DNA from 2 places in the Kocuria sabuli genome. Region 1 is predicted to be linked to the other one. Evidence: riboswitches for the same ligand, from Rfam matches in the RefSeq annotation. Region 1 holds a riboswitch; the other holds the start of a gene.
The links. Region 1 has a riboswitch for S-adenosylmethionine ahead of RE027_RS09830 (hypothetical protein). Riboswitches for the same ligand answer to the same signal wherever they lie in the genome.
Positions count from the first base shown of each region.

Region 2: another riboswitch for S-adenosylmethionine. It lies ahead of RE027_RS15735 (cobalamin-independent methionine synthase II family protein); the one in region 1 lies ahead of RE027_RS09830 (hypothetical protein).

Region 1 is NZ_JAVHZE010000008.1:65,336-72,585, reverse strand. It holds gene betT (choline BCCT transporter BetT) at 1-1,300, opposite strand, end outside; gene RE027_RS09855 (TetR/AcrR family transcriptional regulator) at 1,477-2,007, shown strand; gene RE027_RS09850 (DMT family transporter) at 2,011-2,358, shown strand; gene RE027_RS09845 (DMT family transporter) at 2,358-2,681, shown strand; gene cspE (transcription antiterminator/RNA stability regulator CspE) at 3,011-3,217, shown strand; gene RE027_RS09835 (hypothetical protein) at 3,362-3,544, shown strand; gene RE027_RS09830 (hypothetical protein) at 3,619-3,915, opposite strand; SAM riboswitch class IV at 3,924-4,037, opposite strand; SAM riboswitch class IV at 4,318-4,443, shown strand; gene RE027_RS09825 (hypothetical protein) at 4,457-4,636, shown strand; gene RE027_RS09820 (PIN domain-containing protein) at 4,659-5,042, shown strand; gene RE027_RS09815 (glycosyltransferase family 4 protein) at 5,046-6,215, opposite strand; gene RE027_RS09810 (cell division protein PerM) at 6,387-7,250, shown strand, end outside.
Region 2 is NZ_JAVHZE010000021.1:28,907-36,156, reverse strand. It holds gene RE027_RS15755 (CoA transferase subunit B) at 1-9, opposite strand, end outside; gene RE027_RS15750 (CoA transferase subunit A) at 6-743, opposite strand; gene RE027_RS15745 (IclR family transcriptional regulator) at 887-1,666, shown strand; gene RE027_RS15740 (3-hydroxybutyrate dehydrogenase) at 1,698-2,453, opposite strand; SAM riboswitch class I at 2,626-2,729, shown strand; gene RE027_RS15735 (cobalamin-independent methionine synthase II family protein) at 2,742-3,959, shown strand; gene RE027_RS15730 (cobalamin-independent methionine synthase II family protein) at 4,010-5,227, shown strand; gene RE027_RS15725 (MFS transporter) at 5,494-6,885, shown strand; gene RE027_RS15720 (thiamine pyrophosphate-binding protein) at 7,027-7,250, shown strand, end outside.

The DNA of each region.
Region 1 (7,250 bases):
CGTAGAACAGCAGCCCGGCCAGCGAGGCGAGCGCGATCAGCAGCGGGGCGCCCGGATACTGCTCGAGCAGGGAGTAGAAGGCCCGCTCGGGGGTGTTCATGGCGACCTGGCCGAAGGCGTCGTCGCCGCCGGTGACGATCGCCAGGGCGCTGTTGCCGAAGATCGAGACCAGGATGAGGATGAACACGAACGGCACGGTCAGGGTCGCGATCACGAACTCGCGCAGCGTGCGGCCGCGGGAGATGCGCGCCAGGAAGAGCCCCACGAACGGCGCCCAGGCGATCCACCAGGCCCAGAAGAACAGCGTCCACCCGGCCATCCACTCCGCGGCGCCCGTGTAGGCGAAGGTGTCCAGGGTGATCCCGGGCAGCGCGGAGACGTAGTCGCCGAGGTTCTGCACCATGGCGTCGAGCAGGAACGAGGTCCGGCCGGCCACGAGCACCCAGACGATCAGCGCCACGGCCATCAGCACGTTGAGCTCCGAGAGCCGGCGGATGCCCTTGTCCACGCCCGAGACGCACGAGGCGGTGGCCATGACGACGGCGACGACGATGAGCCCGATCTGGGCGGCGACGCCCTCCTCGATCCCGAACAGCAGGAACAGGCCGTAGTTGAGCTGCACCACGCCGATGCCCAGCGAGGTGGCCACGCCGAAGATCGTGCCCAGCAGCGCGGCGATGTCCACGGCGTCCCCGGCCCGGCCGTGCACCCGCTTGCCGATCAGCGGGTAGAGGGCCGAGCGGATGCTCAGCGGCATGTTCCAGCGGTAGGCGAAGTAGCCGAAGGCCATGCCCATCAGGGCGTACATCGCCCAGCCGCTCACGCCGTAGTGGAACAGGGTCCACACCACGGCCATGCGGGTGGCCTCGGCCGTCCCGCCGTCCCCGGTGGGCGGGCCGTAGTACTGGGTGACCGGCTCGGCCACGGAGAAGAACAGCAGGTCGATGCCGATGCCCGCCGCGAACAGCATCGCGGTCCAGGTGAAGAGGTTGTACTGGGGCTTGGAGTGGTCCGGGCCCATCTTGATCGTGCCCTCGCGGGAGAACGCCACCACGAGCACGAAGACCGTCACCACGGTGGCGGTCAGCACGTAGAACCAGCCCATGTTGGTGGCGATCCAGCCGACCACGGCGCTGATCACCGTGGAGGCCTGGTCGGGGGCGAGGATCGCCCACAGCGAGAACAGGATGATGCTGACGCCGGAGCCGGCGAAGACGACCCGGTTCACGGCCGGCCGGGCGCGTTGCGCGCCGGCGGGGGCCTCGGTGTTCGACGTGCTGTCGTGCACGGCAGTGGTCATGGGACGGATCCTCCTGTGGAGAGTGGTCCAGAGCGTGGTGCGCCCGGTGACCGGTCCTGCGCGGACCGGACGGGGCGGGACGTCGTCGTCCTGCAGCGGGCCGCTGGAGTGCTGTGCATCACACCGGCCACGCGTCACATCGTGACACCATCCTTCCGGTTGGTAAAGTCCTACTTATGAACACCTCTTCCCGCGAGCGGATCCTCGGCGGCGCCCTCGAGCTGATCCGGAGCGGCGGCACGGTCTCCCTCGCCTCGGCCGCACACCAGGTGGGACTGACCAAGCCGGGCGTGATGTACCACTTCCCCACCAAGGAGGCGCTGATGCTCGCCCTGGTGGACCGGGTGATGGACGGCTGGGACGCGCAGATGTCCCGCCGCCTCTCCGCCCCGCCGGAGCAGGTGCCTGCCGAGGAGCGGCTGCGCGCCTACCTGGACTGGTGTCTCTCGGGCGAGGTCGACGAGACGGACCTGGTGATGCTCACGGACCAGCGGCTGCGCGCCACGCTCAAGGAGCGCTGGGTCGCGCGGGTGGCGCCGTGGGTGGACCTGCCCGAGGACCTGCCCGCCGAGCGCCGGAGCCGGCTGCTGGCCGTGCGGCTGCTCGCCGACGGCGTGTGGTTCGCCGACGCCGCGGGCGTCTTCGCCCCCGACCCGGACGAGCGGGTGCGGGTCCGGGCAGTGGCCGACGCGCTGCTGGCGGACTGAGCCGTGGTGCGCTGGCTGCTGCTGATCGCCGCCGTGCTCAGCGAGGTGGTGGCCACGCTGTCGCTGAAGGCCGCGCTGGACCAGCCCGCCTGGTACGCGCTCGTCGTCACCGGCTACGGCGCCGCCTTCGCGTTCCTCGCCGCCGTGCTGCGCCGGGGCACACCCGTGGGGGTCGCCTACGGCGTGTGGGCCGCCCTGGGCGTGACGCTCACCGCCCTGGGGGCGGCCGTGGTCTTCGACGAGCAGCTGAGCCCGGCCGTGCTGGCCGGGATCGGGCTGGTCGTGGCCGGAGTGCTCTGCGTGGAGATCGGCTCCCACCGTCCCGCCCGGCGGCAGGACGGGGCGGTCTGATGGCCTGGCTGTTCCTCACCGGCTCGATCCTCACCGAGGTCGCCGCGACCCTGTCCCTGCGGACGGCCGCCCGGGGCCGCCCCCGCTGGTACGCCGCCGTGGTCGCGGGCTACCTGGTGGCCTTCACCTGCCTGAGTCTCGCGCTGGCCGAGGGCATGGCCCTCGGGGTCGCCTACGGCATCTGGTCGGCCGCCGGGGTGGCGCTGACGGCGGTGGCCGGGCGGCTGCTGTTCCGCGAGCCGTTCACCTGGGTGACGGCGGCCGGGGTGGCGCTCATCGCCGGCGGGGTGCTGCTCATCGAACTGGGCGCCCCGCCGGTCTGAGCGGCTCCCGACGGAGGACTCTGCCCCGGCGGGGCCGGTGCCGCTGTTCCGGTCCCGCCGGGAGCCCGGCAGGACCGGCCCGCGGGCGAGAAGGTCCACCACGTCCCGGTGCGGGTGCCCGGGACCTCCGCCCTCTGCGCCGCCCGGGTGGCGTGGTGCCGGAACTCGTGTAGAGTGGTCCCCGGTTGTTGAGGTTCGTTTTTGTATTTCAAGCAGTTCGGCCCATCCGGGTGCAGCAGTTTTTCTGAGAAGACGTTTTCCACGCATCACAACTTTTGTGTTTCTCGAACGTCGGGAAACGTGCATCTCATGAAAGATCAGGTCTCTCCATGACTACCGGTATCGTCAAGTGGTTCAACGCTGACAAGGGCTTCGGCTTCATCACCCCCGAGGACGGCTCCAAGGACGTCTTCGCCCACTTCTCCGCGATCAACTCGGGTGGCTTCCGCTCCCTGAACGAGAACGACCGCGTCGAGTTCGAGACCCAGGACGGCCCCAAGGGCCCCCAGGCCGCGAACATCACCGTCATCTCCTGACGATCCCCTCCGCGGGCCTGCGCGCCCGCTGATCGTCCAGAACCGCCGTCGAGCCCTGCGCCCGGCGGCGGTTCTGTCGTCCCGGCGACGCCCCGCCGGTCCGTGCCGTGGCGGCCGTGCCGCCGCCGACCGAGAGGATCCCCTGTGACCGGACCCGTCCCGCCCCCGGACGAGCCGGAGGACCCGTTCGTGGTGAACCGGGTCTCCGACGCCGAGCTCGACGTCTCCGTGCCCTTCGAGCTCGAGGCCTCCGAGTGGGACCTCGAGGGGTCCGCCGACGAGGCCGGGGACGGCTGGGGCCCGGCCGGGGACTACGGCCTGGAGTGAACCGCCCCGGGGTGCCCCCACGACGAAGGCCGCAGCCCACCGGGCTGCGGCCTTCGTCGTGTCCCGCCCGCCGGCTACGCCGACAGCGGGAGGGACACGGGGTGGAGCTTGAAGAACGGGTGCCGTCCCGTCGCCGCCAGGGCGCCGGGAACGAGGAGCTGGCGGTACTTGGCGCACCATTGCGCGCTGCCCGTCGTGTGCTCCGCCGCGGCGGCGAGGTCGTCGGTCTCCGGGCTGAGGTACTCCTGCACGCCGCCGTCCGTCGAGGTGAGCCGGACGAGGTGCAGATCGGGGAGGGCGGTGACGGTGACGTCGACCCACTCCTCCCGCTGGTCGGTGGTGGTCGCTGTTCTTTCTTCGGACATGGTCATGTTTTCTCCTGACGTTCTTGTGGGCATCCGGTGTCGTTGCCCACCGCTTCGTCATCCGATCCACCCGTGAACATCGGGTTGGCGCGCAGCGGGTCGGAGCCCCTCCGCGGACCCTCCGGAGGACCCGTGGCCCTCCGTCGAGCACGCGGACGCCGCATCTCGAGAAGCAGGTCCAGGCTACCCCGCACCTCCGACGGACCGCCAAGCCGGTCGCGAGTTGTGTCACCGAACCGTAATGGGCGGGGCCGCCCCGGTGCTCGCCACCCATTCCAGCGCAACGATGTGTCAGCGAGATGTCCTCCCGGTGACCGGCCGGGGAAGGCCTGCGCGCAGGCCCGCCCACGCCTGCACCGGGGCCGCCGGAGGACGCGCGGGGGCCCGATGTGGTTCAATGGGGGACAGCTTCAAGAGACCCGGTTGCCAAGCTCCGACTAGACCGGGCACCAACCCCATGTTCACGGGTGGTTCGGATGACGAAGCGGCTCGCATCGCCGCAGTGGCGGCACCCGGTGCGAGCAAGAGCGCCCCGAGGATCCCGGTCATGCCAGATGCCTTTCCCCCTGTCGCCGTCGCCCACCTGGGCGGCCCCCCTGCCGCCGCCGCCGTGCTCGGCACCGCCGCGATGAGCATCGACGACTACGCCCGCGTGGTGCAGGCGCGCACGGAGTTCGTCGACTTCCTGCTGGCCCCCGTGCGCGGGCAGCTCGCCGCCGCGGCCTGAGGCCCGGCCGAGGACCGACGACGTGGACCTGCTCCTGGACCGTTCCGTGCTGCTCGGGGTGCGCACCCCGGACCGCTCGCCCGAGCTGGCCGGGGTCCTGCGCCAGCACGGCCACCGGCGGCTCTTCCTGTCCGCCCTGGTGCTGGGCGAGCTGCTGGCCGGGCGGCCCGACGAGGCGCAGTGGACGGAGCAGCTCGAGCTGCGCTTCCCCGACCGCGTGCTCCCCGTGGACGCCGCCGTGAGCAGGGCGTGGGGAGGCCTGGGCGCCGCAGGGACGGCCGACCCGGTGGCCGGTCTGACCGCGGCCACCGCCCTGGTGCACGGACTGACCGTGCTGAGCGCCGAGCCGCAGCGGTACGCGGGCACCGGGGTGCCCGTGCTCGACGTGACTCCCGTCCGGGGATAGGCCTCAGGCGGCGCGGCGGGAGCGGGGGCCGTGCTCGCGGGCGCCCAGCGCCACGGCCCGGTCGTAGTGCTCGATCAGCTGCCCGACCAGGACGTCCCACGTCCGGCCCTGGACCGCGGCGTGCGCGGCCGCCCCGAAGGCGGCCCGCTTGGCGTCGTCGCCCAGGAGGTCGGCCACGTGCCCGCGCAGGGCCGTCAGGTCCCCGGGCGGATAGAGCCAGCCGGTGCGGGAGGAGTCCACGAGGTCCACGGGCCCGCCCCGTCCCGTCGCCACCACCGGCACCCCGGAGGCCATGGCCTCCTGGATCGTCTGGCAGAACGTCTCGAACTCTCCCGGGTGGACGAACACGTCGAAGGACGCCATGATGCGGGCGAGGTCCGCCCCGGAGCGCCGGCCGGTGAAGTGCGCGCCCGGGAGCCGGCGGCGCAGGGCCTCCTCCTCCGGCCCCGAGCCCACGACGACGAGGCGGGTGCCGGGCAGGTCCGCGACCGCGGCGAGGTCCTCGACCTGCTTCTCCGGGGCGATCCGGCCCACGTAGCCCACGATCCGGCGCCCGCCGCCGACCTCCGCCCGCCACCGCTCGTCGCGGTGCCGCGGGCAGAACCGGGTGGTGTCCACGCCCCGCCGCCACAGGTGCACGTCGCGCACCCCGTGCGCGACGAGCTGCCCGACGGCGGACGAGGACGGGGCGAGGGTCAGGGTCGCGGCGTTGTGCATGCTGCGCACGTGTCCCCACAGGAGCTGCTCGAGGAACGGGGCGCCGTACTTCGCCGCGTAGCCGGGCACGTCGGTCTGGTACACCGCCACGGACGGCACGCCGAGCTGGTGGGCGGCCAGGATCGCCCGCCGGCCCAGGACGAACGGGGAGGCGACGTGGACGACGTCGGGGCGGAACCGCTCCAGCTGCCGCCGCACCCGGGCCACGGTCCCGCCCGCCACGCGCACGTCGGGATAACCGGTGAGGGGCAGGGCGGGCAGCCGGTGCACGGGGACCCCGCCGAGCTCCTCGACGACCTCCTCCGTGCGGCGCCCCAGCGGTGCGGGGTCGTAGGAGGGCGCCACGACCACGACGTCGTGGCCGCGGGCGCCCAGCTGCTCGACCACCCTAAGGACCGAGTGGGTGACACCGTTCAGGTGGGGGAGGAACTGCTCGGCGACCACGGCGACTCTCATGGCCCGAGCCTCTCCGGCGGAGGCGTCCCCCCGGGAAGCGGCACGTGGCCCGCCGGTGAAGGCGCCGTGAAGCCTCGGCCGAGGTCCCGGACGCGCGTGGGAAGATGGGCGGTGATGAACTCCCAAGGCTCTTCCTCCCCCGCTCCGTCCGCCGACCGCCGCGGTGTCCCCATGCCGCTGTGGCTGCAGGGCGTGCTGGAACTCGGCTCGGTGGCCGTGGTCTCCTACCTGCTGGTGCTGCTGACCGTCCTCATGGTGTGGCTCGCCGACGGCTCGGACTCCCTCGGCCTGGCCGGGAGCTTCGTGCTCTCCGGCCAGGTGTGGCTGCTCGCCCACCTCACCCCGCTGCAGGTCGCCCTGGACCCCGGGGCGGGGCTGCCCGCGACCACCGGGACGCTCAACCTCGTCCCGCTCGGGCTCACCCTCGTGCCGTTCGCGCTCGCGTGGCGCGCCGGGGGACGGCTCGCGCGCGCCTGCTGGGAGGGGCAGTTCTGGCAGCCGTACCTGAGCGGGCTCGCCGTGTACTCCGCGGCCGGGGCCGTGGCCGGGCTGCTCTTCGGCACCGGCGAGGTCGCGGCGAGCCCGGGGGCCGCGGCGGTCTTCCCGCTCGTGCCGGTGGCGCTGGGGGCGTTCGTCGGGGCCTATCGTGCCTCCCGCTCGCTGCCCGGGCTGATCGGCGTCAACGCCGCCGCGTGGGTCGAGCGGACCAGTCAGTACTCACGGTGGGCCGGTTCGTACGTGTGGGCGGTGCTGCGGGCGGGCTTCGTCGCGGCCGTCGCCGGAGTGGGCGTCGGGGCGACGCTGCTGGCCGCCGCGCTGCTGTGGAACTGGAACGACGTGGTCAACGTCTACCAGCGGCTGGGCACCGGCGTGCCCGGGGACACCGCCCTCACGGGGCTGCAGCTGGGCTACCTGCCGAACCTCGCGGTCTACGCCCTGGCCTGGGCCACGGGTGCGGGGTTCGAGGTCGGCGCCGGCACGCGCGTGTCACCGCTGGGCACGGACGCCGGTCCCGTCCCGATGCTCCCGGCCCTC
Region 2 (7,250 bases), on a different contig from region 1:
CCAGCTCATGCCTGGTCTCCGTTCTGCTGGGCGGACCGCCCGGCCGGGCGGGGGCGGACGGTGCGCTGCTCGATGTCCTTGGGCGCGCCGCTGTACTGCGCGACGTGCTGGACGTAGACGCCCGGGGTCACGATGTGGTCCGGGTGGATCTCCCCGACCTCCACGAGGTGCTCGACCTCGGCGACGGTGACCTTCCCGGCGGTCGCGACGATGGGGTTGAAGTTGCGCGCGGTGTAGCGGTAGACGAGGTTACCGTCGGTGTCGCCGGTGTGGGCGTGGACCAGGGCGACGTCGGCGACGATGCCGCGCTCCTGCACGTAGGTCTCGCCGTCGAACTCGGCGTGCGGCTTGCCCTCGGCCACGAGGGTGCCCACCCCGGTCCTCGTGTAGAACGCGGGGATGCCGGCGCCGCCGGCCCGGAGCCGCTCGGCGAGGGTGCCCTGCGGGTTGAACTCGACCTCGAGCTCCCCGTCCAGGTACTGCTGGGCGAACAGCTTGTTCTCGCCCACGTAGGAGGCGAGCACCTTCGCGACCTGGCGGTTCTCGAGCAGCACCCCGAGGCCCTTCCCGTCCACGCCCATGTTGTTGGAGACCACGGTGAGGCCGGTGACCCCGGAGTCGCGGACCGCCTCGATGAGGTCCCGCGGGATCCCGCTGAGCCCGAACCCGCCCACGGCGAGCGTCATGCCGTCCCGCAGGTGCTGCGCCAGCAGCTCGGCGGCGTTGTCGATGACCTTGGACACCCTCGTCCCTTCCTGTCGGAGAACTGTGACCCAGGACTCAATCTAGGAATCCCCCACATACCGGTCAACCGGTCCGCCGGAATCCCGCGGGATCTCCTCATCATCCGGCCACGGGGCGCCCGGATGTCCATATAGTGGAGTCCATGACGGAGGAGGGCGGGGCGGGTGCGGGCACCCAGGTGGTCCACCGCGTGGCGCAGCTCCTGCGCGCCGTCGCGGGCCGGGAGCAGGGCGGCACCGTGGCGGAGCTCGCGGCGGCGACCGGTCTGACGCGCCCCACCGTGCACCGGCTGCTGACGGGCCTGGCCGACGAGGGGCTCGTGGACCGCCCCGCCGGCAGCGGTGCGTGGCAGCTCGGCCCGGAGCTCTACGTGCTGGGCGCGGTCGCGGCCCACCGCCACCCGATCCGGGAGCTGGCCGGGCCGTCGCTGCGCCGGCTCGCCGAGGCCACCGGCGAGAGCGCGTTCCTCTCGGCCCGCCGCGGGCCGGAGACGGTCTGCCTGGCCCGGGTGGAGGGCGCGTTCCCGATCCGCTCCCACGTCCTGTACGAGGGACTGCGGCTCCCGCTCGGGGTGGCCTCGGCGGGCCTGGCGGTCCTGGCCCACCTGCCGGACGCCGAGGTGGAGCGGATCCTGGCCGCCACGGCCGGTGCCCGCGCGGAGTGGGGTCCGTTGCACACCGCCGAGCGGATCCGGGGACTGCTCGCGGACGTGCGCCGGGAGGGCTTCGCCGTGAATCCCGGACTGATCGTGGAGGGCAGCTGGGGGATGGCCGCGGCGGTCTTCGACGCGACCGGCGCCCCCGTCTACGCGCTGAGCCTCACGGGGATCGAGCCACGCTTCGCCGGCGAGCGCCGCCAGCCCCTGGGCCGGGCCCTGCTCGCGGAGGCCCACCGGCTCTCCCGGGAGCTGGGCCACCGCTGAACAGGAGCGGCTGAGCAGGAGCGGCGGGCGCTCAGCGCGCGCTCCAGCCGCCGTCCATCGTGTAGGACGCGCCGGTGACCATGGAGGCGTGCGGACCGGCCAGCCACGCGACGAGACTGCCGACGTCCTCGGGCTCCACGAGCTTCTTCACCGGCGTCTCGCCGAGCATGATCCGCTCCACGACCTCAGACTCGGGGATCCCGTGCACCTTCGCCTGGTCCGCGACCTGCTTCTCGACCAGCGGGGTGCGCACGTAGCCGGGGTTGACGCAGTTGCTGGTCACCCCGTGCGCGGCGCCCTCCAGGGCCACGGTCTTGGACAGGCCCTCGAGGCCGTGCTTGGCCGCGACGTAGGCGCTCTTGTAAGGGGACGCGCGCAGCCCGTGCACGGAGGAGATGTTCACGACCCGCCCCCAGCCCTGCCCGTACATGTGCGGCAGGGCCGCGCGCACCAGCAGGAAGGGGCTCTCGAGCATGAGCACGAGGATCCGGTGGAAGTCCGCCGGGTCGAACTCCTCGATCGGGGAGACCTTCTGGATGCCGGCGTTGTTGACGAGCACGTCCACCTCGAGGCTCAGCCCGGCCAGCGCCGCGGTGTCCAGCAGGTCGACGGCCCACGCCCGCCCGCCGAGCTCGTCCGCGACCCGCTGCGCACCGGCCTCGTCGACGTCGGCCACCACCACGTGGGCCCCGGCGCCGGCCAGGGCGCGGGCCGCGGCCAGCCCGATGCCGCTCGCTCCCCCGGTCACCAGCGCGGTGCGTCCCTCGAGCCCGTTGTCCTGGAACATGGAGATCCTTCCGTCCGTCCGCCGTGCCCGCAGGGTCCGGGGCACCGGTCACCGTCACGGTATGTGATCCAGCGCACGACGGCGAGCAGCACCCGGCGCGTCACACGGCGTCATGCCCGTCACGCGGGTGTCGAATGGCGCAACATCCGGGCCGTGCGGTTGGATGGGGTCGTCACCATCCAGAGCGGCCGAGAGATCTGGCTCGACGACGCCGCAGCAACCCGGGCGGACGGACCCCGTCCTCGCCCCCGGTGCTACCGCCAGGACCGATGGAAAGGACAGCACTTCATGCTGCACAGCGCCGAGCGCATCCTCACGACCCACGCCGGGTCCCTCCCCCGCACCCCCGGGCTGCTCGCGGCCAACGAGGCCCGCATCTCGGGCGCGGCGAGTCACCAGGAGTTCGAAGCCCTGCTGCAGGAGGCCGTGGTCGACGTGGTGCGCCGCCAGCGCGAGGCGGGCATCGACGTCGTCAACGACGGCGAGTACGGCCACGCCATGACCCACTCCGTGGACTACGGGGCGTGGTGGACGTACTCCTTCGACCGCACGGGCGGGCTGGCGATCGTCGACGACAACGAGGCCGACGTCCCCAAGCGCTCCACCCCGGGCAACGTGGTGCTCACGAGCTTCCTGGACCGGCGGGACTTCGCCACGTTCCACGACGCGTACACGGACCCCTCCTCCGGCATCCACCTGGCCGACCCGGACCTGCCGCCGCCCGTCTTCCCGGCGGCGACCGGCCCGCTCTCCTACACCGGCCAGGCCGCGGTGGCCTCCGACGTCGCGGGCCTCACCGCCGCGCTGGGGGAGACCGGTGCGGCCGAGGGCTTCGTCGCCGCCCTCTCCCCCGGCTCCGCCGCCCGCATCGGCAACCACCACTACGGGAGCGAGGAGGAGTTCCTCTACGCCTGGGCGGACGTGCTGCGCGAGGAGTACACCGCGATCCTCGACGCCGGCCTGGTGCTGCAGATCGACGACCCCTCCATCGCCGAGTCCTGGGACCAGATCAACCCGGAGCCGGCCGTGGAGGACTACCGGCGCTTCGTCCAGGTCCGGGTGGAGGCCCTCAACCACGCCCTGCGCGGCCTGCCCCAGGACCGGATCCGCTTCCACCTGTGCTGGGGCTCCTGGCACGGCCCGCACACCACGGACCTCGAGTTCAGGCACCTGGTGGACCTGCTGCTGTCGATCGACGCGGGCGCCTACTCCTTCGAGGGCGCCAACGCCCGGCACGAGCACGAGTGGAAGGTCTGGGAGGACCACGCCCTGCCCGAGGGCAAGCTGATCCTGCCCGGCGTGGTCTCGCACGCCACCAACGTCGTGGAGCACCCCGAGCTCGTCGCCGACCGGATCGAGCGCTATGCGAAGCTCGTGGGCCGCGAGAACGTCATCGCCTCGACCGACTGCGGCCTGGGCGGGCGCGTGCACCCCCAGATCGCGTGGGCGAAGCTCGAGACGCTCGCCCACGGCGCCGAGATCGCCTCGCGCCGGCTCTGGGCCTGAGCGCCCCGACCGCACCCACCCCCGTCGCCCACCCCCCGAGGAGCACCTCCATGACCCTGCAGAACACCGACCGCGTGCAGACCACCCACGTGGGGTCCCTGCCCCGGACCCCGCGCCTCCTGGAGGCCAACCGGCAGCACACCGACGGCGCGATCACGTTCGAGCAGCTCACGGACGAGCTCGCCACGGGCGTCGAGGACGTCGTGCGGCGGCAGCGGGAGACCGGCGTGGACGTGGTCAACGACGGCGAGTACGGGCACACCATGTCCAGCGCCGTCGACTACGGGGCCTGGTGGAACTACTCCTTCTCCCGCCTCGGCGGGCTCACCCCCTCCGACGAGGACCGGTGGGCGTCCACGGAGAGGAAGCGGTCCTCCCCCGGCAACATCGTGCTCACGAGCTTCCCGGACCGCCGGGACCGCGAACGCTTCCGGGAGGCGTACGAGGACCCGTCGTCGGGCATCCTCACCGGGCGGTCCGCCACCACGCAGCCGAAGATCACCGGGCCACTGACCTACACGGGCCAGGAGGCGGTGGCCTCCGACGTCCGCAACCTCAAGGCCGCCATGGCGGCCACGGGCGCGGAGACGGGCTTCGTCGCGGCCCTGTCCCCCGGCTCCTGCGCTCGCGTGACCAACGAGTACTACCGGACCGACGAGGAGCTCCTCCACGCGTGCGCCGACGCGATGCGCGAGGAGTACCTGGCGATCACCGACGCCGGGCTGATCGTGCAGATCGACGACCCCTCCATCGCGGAGTCCTGGGACCAGGTCAACCCGGAGCCCACGGTGGAGGACTACCTGGCCTTCACCCGGCTGCGCGTCGAGGCGCTCAACCACGCGCTGCGCGGGATCCCCGAGGAGCAGGTGCGCTTCCACCTCTGCTGGGGCTCCTGGCACGGCCCGCACACCACGGACCTCGAGCTGCAGCACATCGTGGACCTCATGCTGACCATCAACGCCGGCGGCTACACCTTCGAGGGCGCCTCCGCCCGCCACGCCCACGAGTGGAAGGTCTGGAAGGACCACCCGCTGCCCGAGGGCCGCGTGATCATCCCCGGCGTGGTCTCGCACTCGACCAACGTCGTGGAGCACCCCGAGCTCGTTGCCGACCGGATCGAGCAGTTCGCCTCCGTGGTCGGCCGGGAGAACGTCGTCGCCTCGACCGACTGCGGCCTGGGCGGGCGCCTGCACCCGCAGATCGCCTGGGCCAAGCTGGAGTCCCTCACGACCGGCGCGCGCCTGGCCTCGGAGCGGCTCTTCGGCTGAGCCCCCACGGTGCGCCCACCGGGCCCGGTCCCCTCGGGGGCCGGGCCCGGCCCGTTCCAGTGGTCGGCAGCACCGGCGCGCGGTCCTCCCGAGCCGGCCCGGTTGGCCCTCCGTCACAATCCCGGGACAGGCCTCGACCACCCTGCCCCGGGGAGTGACAGGGATCACTTCGATCCGTAGGATGCCAGTCAACTACCGAACGTTCGGTTATTGAGCGTTGGGTTCCGCCGAGGACGTCGCCGTCCCCGACCCACACTGGAGATTCCATGGCGCACAACACCGCCGTCCCGTCCGGGCGGCACGAGATGTCCCGGGAGGAGCGCAAGGTCCTGGCCGGCACGCTCGTGGGCACGACCATCGAGTGGTACGACTTCTTCATCTACGCCCAGGCCGCGGCCTTCGTGCTGGCGCCGCTCTTCTTCGAGCCGGTCGGTCTGACCCAGGTCGCCGCGTGGGCCTCCCTGGGCATCAGCTTCCTGTTCCGCCCGCTCGGCGCGGTGGTCGCCGGGCACCTGGGCGACAAGTACGGCCGCAAGATCGTGCTGGTGCTGACCCTGGTGGGCATGGGCGCGGCGACGATGCTGATCGGGCTGCTGCCCACCTACGCCGCGATCGGCATCTGGGCCCCGATCTTCCTGGTGCTCCTGCGCATCATGCAGGGCTTCTCCGCCGGCGGCGAGTGGGGCGGGGCCGCCCTGATGTCGGTGGAGCACGCCCCGCGCAACAAGCGCGGGCTCTTCGGCGCCTACCCCCAGATCGGCGTGCCGCTGGGCATGCTGCTGGCCACCAGCTTCATGTTCGCCCTCACCTCGACGATGTCCCCGGAGGACTTCCAGGCCTGGGGCTGGCGCATCCCGTTCCTCTCCTCGGTGCTGCTCATCGTGGTGGGCTACCTGATCCGCAAGACCGTGGACGAGTCCCCGGTGTTCAAGGAGATGCAGCTGCGCAAGAAGGAGTCCTCGGCCCCGCTGGGCCAGCTGTTCAAGCACAACTCCAAGGAGGTCACCCTCGCGGCGCTGATCTTCGCCGCCAACAACGCCGCCGGCTACCTGGTCATCGCCTTCTTCGCCTCCTACGGGGCCAACGAGCTGGGCATGGCCCGGTCCCAGACCCTGATCGCCTCGCTGATCGGCGGGGTGGGCTGGCTGGTGTTCACGATGTTCGGCGGCTGGATCTCGGACCGGATCGGGCGGGTGCGCACCTTCCAGATCGGCTACGGGATCATCATCCTGTGGGCCGTGCCGATGTGGTTCCTGCTCGACACCGCCTCGCTGCCGCTGTTCGCCCTGGCCATCGTGATCCTCACCATCGGCCTGGGCCCCTCCTACGGGCCGCAGTCGGCGCTCTACGCGGAGATGTTCCCGGCTCGGGTGCGCTACTCCGGGGTCTCGATCGGCTACGCCTTCGGCTCCATCATCGGCGGGGCCTTCGCCCCGATGATCGCCCAGCTGCTGCTCAACGAGACCGGGATGTCCTGGACCATCGGGGTCTACATCGCCGGCCTGGCCCTGGTGTCCTTCATCGCGGTGTCCATGGTCCCGAAGAGCATCCAGGAGATCGACCTGCACGTCCAGGACGTGCACCAGGACTACGTCGCCGAGCACCCCGGGGCCGCCGAGATCCTCAGGAGCGCGCAGGCCGCCGAGAAGCGCGACTGAGCACCCCGTCCCACCGACCGGAGCCGCCCGCCGGCACCCCCACGGGTGCCGGCGGGCGGCTCCGGCTGCGACGGCACCCTCCGAGCACACCCCGCTCCCCGCCGAGGAGCCCGCACCGGGGCCCCGCCGAAAGGACCCACCGTGACCACCGACCTCCTGCCGCCCGCCGTGCCCGCCACCGTCTCCACCGCGGTGGCCGACGTGCTGGCCGAGCGCACCGACCACCTGTTCGGGCTGATGGGCAACGGCAACGCCCACCTGATCAGCTCCCTCACCTCCCGCGGCTTCGGCTTCACCTCCGCCCGGCACGAGGCCGCCACCGTCGCCATGGCCGACGCCTACCACCGCGCCACCGGCCGGGTCGG